DNA from 2 places in the Pseudazoarcus sp. NS34 genome. Region 2 is predicted to be linked to the other one. Evidence: predicted binding sites of a transcription regulator. Region 2 holds the regulator's gene; the other holds the start of a gene.

Region 1 (6,108 bases), on a different contig from region 2:
GCCAATACCAGGCGGCGGCCTCGAAAGCAAAATGGTTGTCAGGAGTGAAATGCCCAGCGGATGAGCGGAAATACATCACCAGCAGCATGATCGCGCCAATGGTCACATGCAGCCCGTGGAAGCCGGTCAGCAGGTAAAAAGTAGAGCCGTAGATACCGCTCGACATGCGCAGGTTCAGGTCGGCATGAGCGTGTACATACTCATAGACTTGAAAACCCATGAAGATCGCGCCAAGCAGGATGGTCAGCAACAAACCCGTCTTGAGCTGACTGCGCTTGTTCTTGAGCAGGCCATGGTGAGCCCACGTCAGGGTCACGCCGGAGGTGAGCAGAATCAGCGTGTTCATCGCCGGGATGCCCCAGGCTCCCATCGGAGTGAAGCCTTCCGCTTGCGGATTGGGGCCATCGGTCGGCCATGCCGCCTCGAAACCCTGCCAGATCTGCGCCTCAGTCTCGCCACTACCCAGCCATGGCACGCTCAGCACTCTTGCATAGAACAAGGCGCCGAAGAAAGCCGCGAAAAACATCACCTCGGAGAAGATGAACCATCCCATCGACCAGCGGAACGAGCGATCCACCTGCTTGCTGTATTTGCCCGACTGCGACTCGCGCACGACCGTGCCGAACCAGCCGAACAGCATGTAGATCAGAATCGCCAACCCGAGCAGCAACAGCATCGGACCGGCACTGATATTGTTTAGCCAACTGACAGCGCCCGTACCGAAGAGCAGCAAGGCAATCGAACCGTAGATCGGAAACTTCGACGGCTCGGGAACGAAGTACTTTTCCAGTGCGTGACTCATCGACTACCCCCATTTTTGATGCCGCAGGCCCGATGTGCGAACTGCTGGCAACTTGTGTTTGTGCTTTCTGACGAAGCCTTGCTGCATGCTGGTGATCGGACCGATTCCCCCGTCACCACTCTCTCCACGCTCCCGTTAGTCCGGAAGCACCAGTCTCACTACCATCAAGATGGTGAGCACGAAAATCACGCCCGCGATTACGCCGGCGACCACTACTGCCCGCGGGTCGAGCGAGCGGGCATCGCTCTGATACGCACTGCGTCTGCGGATACCGATGAACGACCACAACACGGCCCGGATCGTCGCCCAGAACCCTGCTCGCTCCTCATTCATCGCTGCTCCAGGCCCACATTCATCAGCCTCCGCCCACTGCCGCTGCCGGCGCCTGGGCCGCACGGCCGGCAACGCCGAAGAAGGTGTAGGACAGAACAATGGTATTCACGTCGTCAGGAAGCTCCGGATCAATCAGAAAAGCCACCGGCATCGTGCGCGACTCACCACCTTGCAGGGTCTGTTGAGTGAAACAGAAGCAGTCCATCTTCATGAAATAACGCGCCGCCAGTTGCGGGCCGTAGCTTGGCACCGCCTGCCCGGTAACAGCGTGGTCGCGCGTATTGGAAACCTCATACGCCACGGTAACCAATTCGCCTGGATGCACCTTCAGCACGTTTTGCTGCGGCTGGAAACGCCACGGCAGGTCCTGATGGGTATTGGCATCGAATTCAATGGTCACCAACCGCGAGCGATCCACCTGGGTATTTGTCGGCGCACTGTTCGCCTGCAGCAAATTGTTGATGCCGGTGACCTCGCAGATCTTCTCGTAGAACGGAACGAGCAGGAATCCGAAACCGAACATCACTACCGTGGCGAGCAACAAACGCCGCAGCATGCTTCGATTCTCACGAGTGCGCTCACCCATCACGCCAACCTGAACTTGAACAGCGCATACAGAAAGAAGAACACCGCAACCGCTGCCAGCAGCAGACCCAACCGGAGATTCTTCGCCCTTCTATCGTCACTCATATGCACATCCTGCCAAACGTCCGTTTACGTCCCCCATGCGACCGCGCCGCACGGGGGCTCTACGTGCATCACTTGACGACCGGCGGTTCCTCGAACGTGTGATGCGGAGCCGGCGAGGGAACAGTCCACTCCAGGCCCTCGGCGCTGTCCCAGGACTTGGCACCGGCTTTCTCACCACCACCGCTTGCCGCCTTGATGACCACCCACAGGAAGATCAGCTGGCTGAGGCCGAACCCGAAGGCACCAATGGACGCCAACATATTGAAGTCGGCGAACTGCAGCGCATAGTCCGGCACCCGGCGCGGCATGCCAGCCAGACCCAGAAAGTGCATCGGGAAGAAGGTGATGTTGAAGAAGATCAGCGAGGCCCAGAAATGCACCCTGCCGATACGCTCGTCAGGCATGCGGCCAGTCCACTTCGGCAACCAGTAATAAGCACCGGCGAACAACGCGAACAGGCTGCCTGCGACCAGCACATAGTGGAAGTGCGCCACGATGTAGTAGGTATCGTGGATCTGGATGTCCACCGGGGCAATTGCGCAGATGAGGCCAGTGAAGCCACCCATCGTGAATACGAAGATGAAGCCGACCGACCAAAGCATTGGCGTCTCGAACGTCATCGAGCCGCGCCACATCGTCGCGATCCAGTTGAAGACCTTCACACCAGTCGGCACCGCAATGAGCATGGTCGCGTACATGAAATACAACTGACCTACCGTCGGCATGCCCGTGGTGAACATGTGGTGGGCCCACACCATGAACGACAGGATGGCGATCGAGGACGTGGCGTAGACCATCGACGCATAGCCGAACAGCGGTTTGCGGGCGAAGGTCGGAATAATCATGCTCACAATGCCGAAGGCCGGCAGGATCATGATGTACACCTCGGGGTGCCCGAAGAACCAGAAGATGTGCTGGTACAGCACCGGATCTCCGCCGCCAACGGCGCTAAAGAAGCTGGTCCCAAAATGGCGGTCGGTCAGCAGCATGGTCACGGCCCCCGCCAACACCGGCATCACCGCGATCAGCAGATAGGCCGTGATCAGCCAGGTCCAGCAGAACAGCGGCAGCTTCATCATGGTCATGCCCGGAGCGCGCATGTTCAGTATGGTGACGATGATGTTGATCGCACCCATGATCGAGCTGATGCCCATGATGTGGACCGCGAAGATCGCCATGTCCATGCCCATGCCCATCTGGATCGACAGCGGCGGATACAGCGTCCAGCCCGCGGCGGTGGCGCCGCCCGGCACAAAGAACGATCCAATCAGCAGCAGCGCCGCCGGCGGCAGCAGCCAGAAGCTCCAGTTGTTCATCCGCGCGAAGGCCATGTCGCTGGCGCCGATCATCAGCGGAATCTGCCAGTTCGCGAAGCCTACGAAAGCCGGCATGATCGCGCCGAACACCATTACCAGGCCGTGCAGCGTCGTGAGCTGGTTGAAGAACTCCGGCTGCACGACCTGCAAGCCGGGCTGAAACAACTCGGCCCGGATCGTCAGCGCCATCACGCCCCCCGCGAGGAACATGACAAAGCTGAAGATCAGGTACATCGTGCCGATGTCTTTGTGGTTGGTGGTCGTGATCCACCGCATCAGCCCGGTCGGGCCGTGATGATCGTGATGATGATCGTCCGCGTGCTCTGGGGTAACCGCCGCCATGCTGCCTCCTTCTCTTGCCCCCACCGGACTCTGTCCGGCGGAGATTGAGCTGTCGAATTCTGGATTCGGACGCGTCGTCACTGTGCGACGCCTGCGCCCGATGCTGAGCTAGTAAGCCTTATCGCGCTGCGGCAACCGCATCAGCCGAAACGGCTTCTGCGTTGTTACCCCAGCTGCTACGCACGTGGGTCGCAATCGCCGCGATCTCCGCGTCCGGGAGACGGGCGAAGGATGCCATCGCGGTACCGGGGCGCCCTTTCAGGAGCACCTCGATCACGCCGGCGGCGTCCCCCACGACCACAGCAGAGCCAGCCAGGGCCGGGAAGGCCGGCGGAAGGCCCGTACCGTTAGGCTGGTGGCAGGCTGCGCAATTGGCTGCGTACAACTGACTGCCGTCCGCCGCCGGGGCGGCAGCGACAGCCGCGGGAGGCTCTGCTGCCGCAGGCGCCGCCTGCGCAACATCCGCTTGCTCGGCAACCACCTCAGCAACGGCGGAGTCGCTTGCGGCCACTTCGACTGGTGTCTGGGAGGCAACCCATTCGGTGTAGGCCTGCTCGGACACGACATGCACCTCGATAGGCATGAAGGCGTGATCACGTCCGCACAATTCTGCACAGACGCCCCGATACACACCTTCCTTGTCAGCGCGGAACCATGCGTCACGAATGAAGCCGGGGATCGCATCCTGCTTGACGCCCAGAGCCGGCACCCACCATGCATGAATCACGTCGTTGGCCGTAAGCAGCACACGGACCTTCTTGCCGACTGGGACGACAACCGGGTTATCGACTTCTAGCAGATAGTTGTCGCCCTTGGAGTCACGGTTCTCGATCTGGCCGCGCGGCGTGCTCATGGTAGACACGAAGCTCACGCCTTCGCCTTCGCCGACTACGTAGTCGTAGCCCCACTTCCACTGGTAACCGGTCGCCTTGATCGTGATGTCAGCCGCAGAAGCGTCACGCATGTCGATGATGGTTTTGGTCGCCGGCCAGGCCATGCCGACGAGGATGAACACCGGGATGATGGTCCACAGCACTTCGACCGTAGTGTTCTCGTGAAAATGCGCCGCGACGGCGCCTTTGGACTTACGGTGCGCGAAGATCGAATAGAACATCACGCCAAACACCAGGACGAAGATCACCAGACAGATGACCAACATCAGGGTGTGCAGATCGTAGATCTGCGTAGCAACCGATGAGACCGGTTCCTGAAGATTGTATTTCGCCTGAGCGAACGCAGAGTGCGCCGCTACAAGCATAAGGCCCGACGCTGCAAGGCGACCGAAAAGACTCATGCCCCAATTCCCCCGTGTAGACATCAACGCATTGCACGGAAAACGCTATTCCGCTGCGCGTGGGCCTCGCCATTTCAGCGATGGACCACGAAGAAGTACTACCGAGGCACGACCCCTAACCCACTTTCCGTCTTTCCAGGTCGTTCCCCGACTTCCTGACGCGATGGACTGGCTGCGCACCATGTTTCGTTCGAAATCTTGTAGTGGCGCGCTTTTCCGTATGCCGTGGCGGAGTGTGCCACAAGCACTTTCGGCGCGGCAAGGCGATTCTTCCGGCCTCGTCCATGATCCAGATCAAAAGTCGTGCACCTCGCCCCAAAGCCTTGCAAACGGCCACCAGAGCGGATTCTGAGACCGTCAAGAGGACGTTGCAGACATGCGACGCCGCAGCCATCTGAACACCACGCCGACCGCCGGCAGCTTTGCGTAGAGCTCTTCGGCAGGGTCCCAATAGTCGCGATGCACACTTACCCTTCCGTCATTTCCGAAAAGCAATACGCTCGCGCCGCGCACTTCGAGATGGCGCCCAGACATCACGAAGGAAAAGGTCCACTCAAGTGCGGCCCGGTGGCCGCTGGCGATCCGGTCTGTGACCACGAAGCGCGGGGAGTCGAGGTTGGCGAACATGTGCTCGAAAATGCGCACGATGGCCACGTGACCGACCACGTCGTTGAAAGGGTCCTTGAAGCGGGCATCTTCGGCGTACAGCTGGCTGGCCTCCCGCAGCGTGTCGGGCTGCAGGTTCTCGTAGAAGTCCACGAGACGATCAAGCACGTCATTCATAGGCCGGTGATCTTGCGCATGAGAGGGAAGTAGAGCCGGCGCGGCAACAACGACAGCAGCTTCAGCACCAGCGTGAACCTGCGCGGAAAATGGATCTCGAAAGCGCCGCTCGCAAAACCTGCGACGATTCTGCGTGCTGCCTCGGCGGCCGGGATCAGCGCCGGCATGTGGAAATCGTTGGCGGCCGTCAGCGGCGTTTCGACGAAGCCGGGGTTGACTACAAATACATCCACACCGCGCGGCGCCAGATCAAGGTACAGCACTTCAGCGAAGTTGATCAGCGCGGCCTTGGTGGGGCCATATGCGGCAGCCTTGGGCAAACCACCATAGCCGGCCACGCTGCCCACAATGGCGATTGCTCCTTCGCCCCGTTCAAGCATGCGACCAGTGACGGCGGATACGCCTTCCATGACCCCGATCAGATTGGTTTCCACCGTCAGACGGATGGCAGCTACATCCAGCTCCCATGCCCGCATCGGCTGATAGGTGCCGGCGTTGAAAATCGCCAGATCGATGCCGCCCAAGGCGTCCACCACATCGGCCTCGGC
Region 2 (6,108 bases):
TTTCGCCATCACGACCAATGACGGTCTGGTGGTGGATGACTACTACCGCCAGGGGCGTGCGATCGACCAGACCATTGCGCGTTCGGTGGTTGCTGCCGAGCAGGGGTTGGCCGCGGATGTCGGCCTCCGCGCGGAGGATATCCGTATCGAACTGGATGCCAATGATGGCGTTGAGTTGCCGTCGGAGCTGATCGTCACCATCATCCATCCCACGCGCGCGGGCTTCGATCAGGTATTGCGTCTGGCGCGTGTCGATGGCGCGTATGCGGGCCCGATTGCGCCGATGTCGCTGGGACGCTGGCATGTCCAGATCGAGGATACGGAGCGGGTGTGGCGCCTGCACGGCGATGTGCGCATTCCCGATGAAACGCGGGTGCGCATCCTGCCGTACCACGTTTGATTCTTCACCGCTTCAGGCACATACTGAATCCCGAAGTGGCGGAGTTTGCGCATGCCGGCCTCAAGAGCGGGCAGCGCGGGCGTAGGAGTCCGGTCGTGCGAGGAGGAATCGCAAATGATCAGATGGATCCTGGTTCTGTGGCCTTCGTTTGTGGTCGCCGGTGTTGCGGTGAGCCTGTTCTTCACGCTGGTCAATCCGCGTGAGTTGTATCTGTTCGGGGAGGTCGTCGAGTTCTCTCCGATCGCCACCTACTCAATCGGCTTTTTTGCCTTCTGGGCCTTGTGTGCGGCTTCCAGCTTGCTGACGCTGTATCTGGTCGGAAAGCCGGCAAGCGCCGAACGGGCAAAGCCGACGCATAGAGCGCGTTCCTCCGGTAAGCCGAAGTCGCGCAAGATGGAGCCCGCATTGCACGGGCATCACCACGCGCACGGATGACAAAACGGCCCTTTTCGGGCCGTTTTTCATGCTTCAGCGGTAGATCAATACCGGGATCTTGCTGTGCGAGAGCACCTTCTGCGTTTCGCTGCCCAGCAGCAGTCCGGCCAGGCCTCGCCGTCCGTGCGAGGCCATGAAGATCAGGTCGCAACTGTGTCGCTCGGCGGCTTCAATGATGCCTTCATAAGGCACTTCGCACACCACCGAATCGGTGTCTGCTGAGACCCCGGCAGCCTTCGCCGCAGCCTCGGCGCGCGCCAGAATGGTTTTGGCCTCCGAGGCTGCCGACTGAGCGAACTGCTCGGGCGTGGTCGGATCAATCAGCGCACCCTCGCCGTAGATCGGCATCGGGAAATCGGGCTGCGCGTAATAGAAGGTGGTGCGGGCGCTGATCTCTGCGGCGAAACGGACAGCCTTTTCGACTGTTGCCTGCGAGAGTTCGGATCCGTCTGTCGGGACAAGAATGTGTTGGAACATGGCGCAACTCCGAGACCGAATTGGAATGACACCATTATAGCCACCGTCCGCAAGCCCTTGCGGAAGGCAATGTCCCCGCAGGTTTGATGCAGATCGAGTTTCGCTGTGCAGCCGGGGAGGCAATCGGTCGTGCGCCGTAGTGGCAGGTATTCGGGCGGGCGGAATGCGTCGCTAGAGAGCCTGCGGACGCGGATGTCTGATTTGAGCGCGCTCCCATTAATGTCCGATGGACACGGTGAGAGAACCGCCGCGCGAGCGTTGGACGATGCGCGGTCGGGTGGACAGTGCGGGTGGCCGAAGCCGGAGTGGTCGAATCGCTGCAGTGAGGCGAGAGCCTCAGCGGTTGCCGGATTGCTGAACCAAGCGGCGCAGACCGGCCAGATCGATGATACGGATGTGCTTCTGTTGAACCGTGATCAAGCCTTCATCCTGGAAGCGTGAGAAGGCACGCGATACGGTTTCGAGCTTGAGTCCGAGGTAGGAGCCGATTTCGTCACGCGTCATGCGCAGATTGAACTCGGCGGGCGAAAAGCCGCGCGCATTGAAGCGTTGCGACAGATTCATCAGGAAAGCGGCCAGCCGCTCTTCGGCCCGCATGGAGCCGAGCAGCATCATCACGCCGTGATCGCGCACGATCTCGCGGCTCATGACCTTGTGAAACTGGTGCTGCAGGCCTTCGACTTCGCGCGAGAGCCCTTCGAGCTGGCTGTACGGAAGTACGCAGACCTCGCTGTCTTCCAGCGCGACGGCGTTGCAACTGTGGGTTTCGGTGCTGATGCCGTCGAGTCCGAGCATTTCGCCGGTCATCTGAAAGCCGGTGACCTGTTCACGCCCGTCTTCAAGCAGCACGTCCGTCTTGAACCAGCCGACGCGGATGGCGTAGATGGCGTCGAAGGCGTCGCCTGCCCGATAGAGGTTCTGTCCCTTGCGGATCTTGCGTCGATCGCCGACAAGCTTGTCGAGCCGCTCGATTTCCTCGGCGGACATTCCCACCGGAAGACACAGCTCGTGGAGATTGCACTGCGAGCAGGCCGCACGTATCGCGGGGGCGCTAATCTGAACCGTCGCTTTCGTCACTGCCAGGGGCCGCTCCGTAGGGCATGAGGCGTCGTTCACGCCTGCGTTTGATACACGTCAAAGCAGCCCGAACCGGAATCCGGGATCGTTGGGTCCATGCAGGAAAAAGCACTCATGGACATCCACAAACCGGTGGTCTTCGATCCCGAACTGATTCGTCGTTTTGACGTCAGCGGGCCGCGCTACACATCCTACCCTACGGCCGATCGCTTTGTAGAGGCGTTCGACGCGCAGGCGCTCGAGCAGTGGCTGCATAAGCGCAGCGTCGGCGGGGTGGTGCGTCCGCTGTCGCTGTATTTCCACATCCCGTTCTGCAACACCATCTGCTACTACTGTGGTTGCAACAAGATCATCACCAAGGACCACGGCCGTTCGGCCAGGTACCTGAAGTATCTGGCCAAGGAGATCGCGCTGCAGGCGGCGCACATCGAGGGCTGCCGCGAAGTCACGCAGCTGCACCTGGGTGGCGGTACGCCGACCTTCCTGTCGCACGACGAAATGCGCGCCCTGATGGCTTCGGTGCGCGAGCACTTCACGCTCAAGCCAGGCGGCGAGTACTCGATCGAGGTCGACCCGCGCAAGGTCGATTTCGCAACCGTCGCGCTGCTCGCCGAGCTTGGCTTCAACCGCATGAGTCTGGGCGTGCAGGACTTCGACCCCGAGGTGCAGAAGGCGGTCAACCGCCTCCAGAGCTTCGAGGAAACCAAACTGGTGCTCGACGCGGCGCGCGCCACCGGCTTTCGCTCGGTCAGCATCGACCTCATCTACGGTCTGCCCGGGCAGACCGTGACCCGCTTCAACCGCACGCTGCAGCAGGTCATCGAACTCGCGCCGGATCGCATCTCGCTCTACAGCTACGCTCACCTGCCGGCCATCTTCAAGCCGCAGCGACGTATCGACGAAGCCCTGCTCCCGAGTCCCGACGGCAAGCTGCAGATTCTCCAACTGGCCATCCGTCGGCTTACCGAGGCGGGCTACGTATTCATCGGCATGGATCACTTCGCGCGGCCTGACGACGAACTCGCCGTGGCGCAACGTCAAGGGCGCCTGCACCGCAACTTTCAGGGCTACTCGACGCAGTCCGAGTGCGATCTGCTGGCCTTCGGTGTGTCGGCCATCGCCAGCATCGGACCGATCTATGCGCAGAACCACAAGGTCATCGACGACTATTACGACGCGCTCGACCGCGACGAACTGCCGGTCATGCGCGGTATCCAGCTGTCGGCGGACGATGTCCTGCGCAGGTCGATCATCCAGGCACTGATGTGTCACTTCGAACTGTCGATCGAGTCCATCGAAATCGCGCACCTGATCAGCTTCGACGACTACTTCGCCGATGAGCTGTCCGATCTGCGTGAAATGGAGGTCGCCGGTCTGCTGGCGATCAGTGACGGCTGGATCACCGTCCAGCCTGCCGGGCGCATGCTGGTGCGGGTCATAGCCATGGTGTTCGACCGCTATCTGCGCGCCGACCGCGAACGCAAGCGCTACTCTCGCGTGATCTGAGCCGAGGTCCGGAACGACGCAGACGGGTATACTTGCGCCTCGCGTCGTTGCTTTCCCCTTCTTAATGCCCGAAACCGGTTATATCGCGGTCTTTCTCGTCGGCCTGCTTGGCGGCACGCATTGTGTCGCCATGTGCGGCGGCATTGTCGGTGCGCTGTCGGTGCAGATGCCCGGCAAAACCGCGCGTCAGTGGCCCATCCACCTTGCCTATAACCTCGGTCGCATCGCCACCTACACCGCGTTGGGCGGCTTTGCCGGCGCCGTTGGCAGCGCCGGCATGCTGTTTGGCGATGTGCTGCCGGTGCAGCTCACCTTGTACGTGGCCGCCAACATCATGCTGATCCTGCTCGGGCTGTACCTGACGGGGATCACCCAGTTGCTTGCCCCGGTCGAGCGGGCCGGCGGCGTGATCTGGCGGCGCGTCCAGCCGTTCACGACGCGTTTTCTGCCGGCGCGTACCGTCGGGCGAGCGCTGCCGCTCGGTCTGCTATGGGGTTTTCTGCCCTGTGGCCTGGTCTACAGCGTGCTGACCACGTCGCTGGTCACCGGCTCGGCTGGCCGCGGTGCCGGCCTGATGTTGGCTTTCGGCCTCGGTACATTGCCCAATCTGATGCTCGCGGGCATGTTGTTCAAGCGTTTTCGGGATCTCACTCGTGATCGTCGTGTGCGTGTCGTCGCCGGTCTGCTGGTGCTCGGTTTCGGCGTATTCGGGCTCTACCATGCGCCGCATCTTGGCGGGCAGCTGTGGAGCGGCGTGATATGCTGACGCCGCATTTTGTTGCGGTGCAATGTGAAGTCAACGCAGGAGGCAGGCATGAGTGAAGTGACGATTCGCGTAGACGGCATGAGCTGCGGTGGCTGTGTGCGCAATGTGACCGGTGTGCTGAAGGCCTTGCCGGGCGTCTACGACGCAGAAGTGTGTCTGGAAGAGGCTGAGGCGCGCGTGGAGTTTGACCCGGCCCAGGTCACCGTCGAGGCCTTGCGCCAGGCGATCACCGACGCAGGATTCGACGCTGCGCCCTGAGTTGATCAGGGGGTGTCGACTCTGAACGGCGAGCGCTCGGATAACTCATCCAGATAGAAACCAATCCCCTCGGTTTCGCGCGCCAGAAAGCGGTCCACCGCGTCGGCGAAGCGTTCATCGCGCAGCCAGTGCGCGGAACGTGTGATGACCGGCTCCAGCCCCCGTGACAGCTTGTGCTCGCCTTGAGCGCCGCCTTCAAAGCGCGCAATGCCGTGTTCGACGCAGTATTCGATGGCGCGGTAATAGCACAGCTCGAAGTGCACAAAGGGCAGGGCCTCGGCGGCGCCCCAATAGCGACCGTAGAGCGCGTGCTTATCCTTGAGAAAAAATGCCCCTGCCACCGGCGAGCCGTCGCGCTTGGCGAGCAGCAGACGCACGTTGTCCGGCATGCGCTCTGCCAGCAGTGCGAAGAAGTCCGACGTCAGATACGGCGTCGAGCGATGCATCGCGTAGGTCGTCGCGTAGCAGCGATGAAAGAACTGCCAGTCCGCTGTGCTCGCCGTGTGGCCATCGAGCCACACATGCTCCAAGCCGTGCTCCGCGGCTCGCCGTCGTTCCTGGCGAATTTTCTTGCGCTTGGCGTGATTGAGGCCGGCGAGGAAATCCTCGAAACCTCCGTAGCCGCGGTTGTGCCAGTGAAACTGCACGCCGCTGCGCAGCATGAAGCCGGCGTCTGCCAGTGCGCTCGCCTCGGTTTCCGACGGTAGCAGCACGTGCATCGAGGACATGCCGGATTCTGCCGCGATCATTTGTGCAGCTCGCGCGAGTGGGGCGAGGTAGCTCGCGTCACGGACGAGCAGGCGTGGGCCGGGCACCGGTGTGAAGGGTACGGCCGAGAGCCACTTCGGGTAGTAGGCCAGACCGTGGCGCTGGTAGGCATCGGCCCAGGCCCAGTCGAATACATATTCGCCGTATGAATGCAGTTTTTCGTACAGCGGCATTGCTGCAACCAGCGTGGCGCCGTCGTGTAGCAGCAGATGGCGTGGGTGCCATCCGGTGCCTTCTCCGACTGAACCACTATCCTCCAGCGCAGACAGCATGGCGTGTGACACGCAGCAGGCGCCGTCGCCTAGTTCGTCCCACGCGGTAGCGTCAATTTCGGCGATGTTGGGGATGATGCGTGCAGTCAGCGAAGCGCTCATGTCCATCCGGTTGGTGAAGGCCTCGTTCCCGGCCATCCTGCGGGTTG

Evidence for each region. The regulator FNR, encoded in region 2, switches genes on or off when oxygen is low (the NO sensors DNR and NnrR bind a similar motif). The targets are predictions, from matches to a motif close to TTGANCTAGNTCAA.
Region 1: the regulator FNR is predicted to act here: its motif matches at 5,062-5,075, upstream of coxB (cytochrome c oxidase subunit II).

What each region holds. Positions count from the first base shown of each region.
Region 1 covers NZ_BAAKIZ010000002.1:551,206-557,313, forward strand. Annotated here, with positions in the region: gene AC6H0N_RS09085 (cytochrome c oxidase subunit 3) at 1-802, opposite strand, end outside; gene AC6H0N_RS09090 (DUF2970 domain-containing protein) at 938-1,135, opposite strand; gene AC6H0N_RS09095 (cytochrome c oxidase assembly protein) at 1,158-1,721, opposite strand; gene AC6H0N_RS09100 (cytochrome oxidase small assembly protein) at 1,721-1,825, opposite strand; gene ctaD (cytochrome c oxidase subunit I) at 1,894-3,483, opposite strand; gene coxB (cytochrome c oxidase subunit II) at 3,602-4,801, opposite strand; gene AC6H0N_RS09115 (nuclear transport factor 2 family protein) at 5,135-5,560, opposite strand; gene AC6H0N_RS09120 (SDR family NAD(P)-dependent oxidoreductase) at 5,557-6,108, opposite strand, start outside.
Region 2 covers NZ_BAAKIZ010000001.1:140,779-146,886, reverse strand. Annotated here, with positions in the region: gene AC6H0N_RS00720 (FixH family protein) at 1-400, shown strand, start outside; gene AC6H0N_RS00715 (hypothetical protein) at 515-835, shown strand; gene AC6H0N_RS00710 (universal stress protein) at 869-1,312, opposite strand; gene fnr (fumarate/nitrate reduction transcriptional regulator Fnr) at 1,649-2,368, opposite strand; gene hemN (oxygen-independent coproporphyrinogen III oxidase) at 2,504-3,895, shown strand; gene AC6H0N_RS00695 (sulfite exporter TauE/SafE family protein) at 3,960-4,661, shown strand; gene AC6H0N_RS00690 (heavy-metal-associated domain-containing protein) at 4,710-4,919, shown strand; gene AC6H0N_RS00685 (GNAT family N-acetyltransferase) at 4,925-6,061, opposite strand.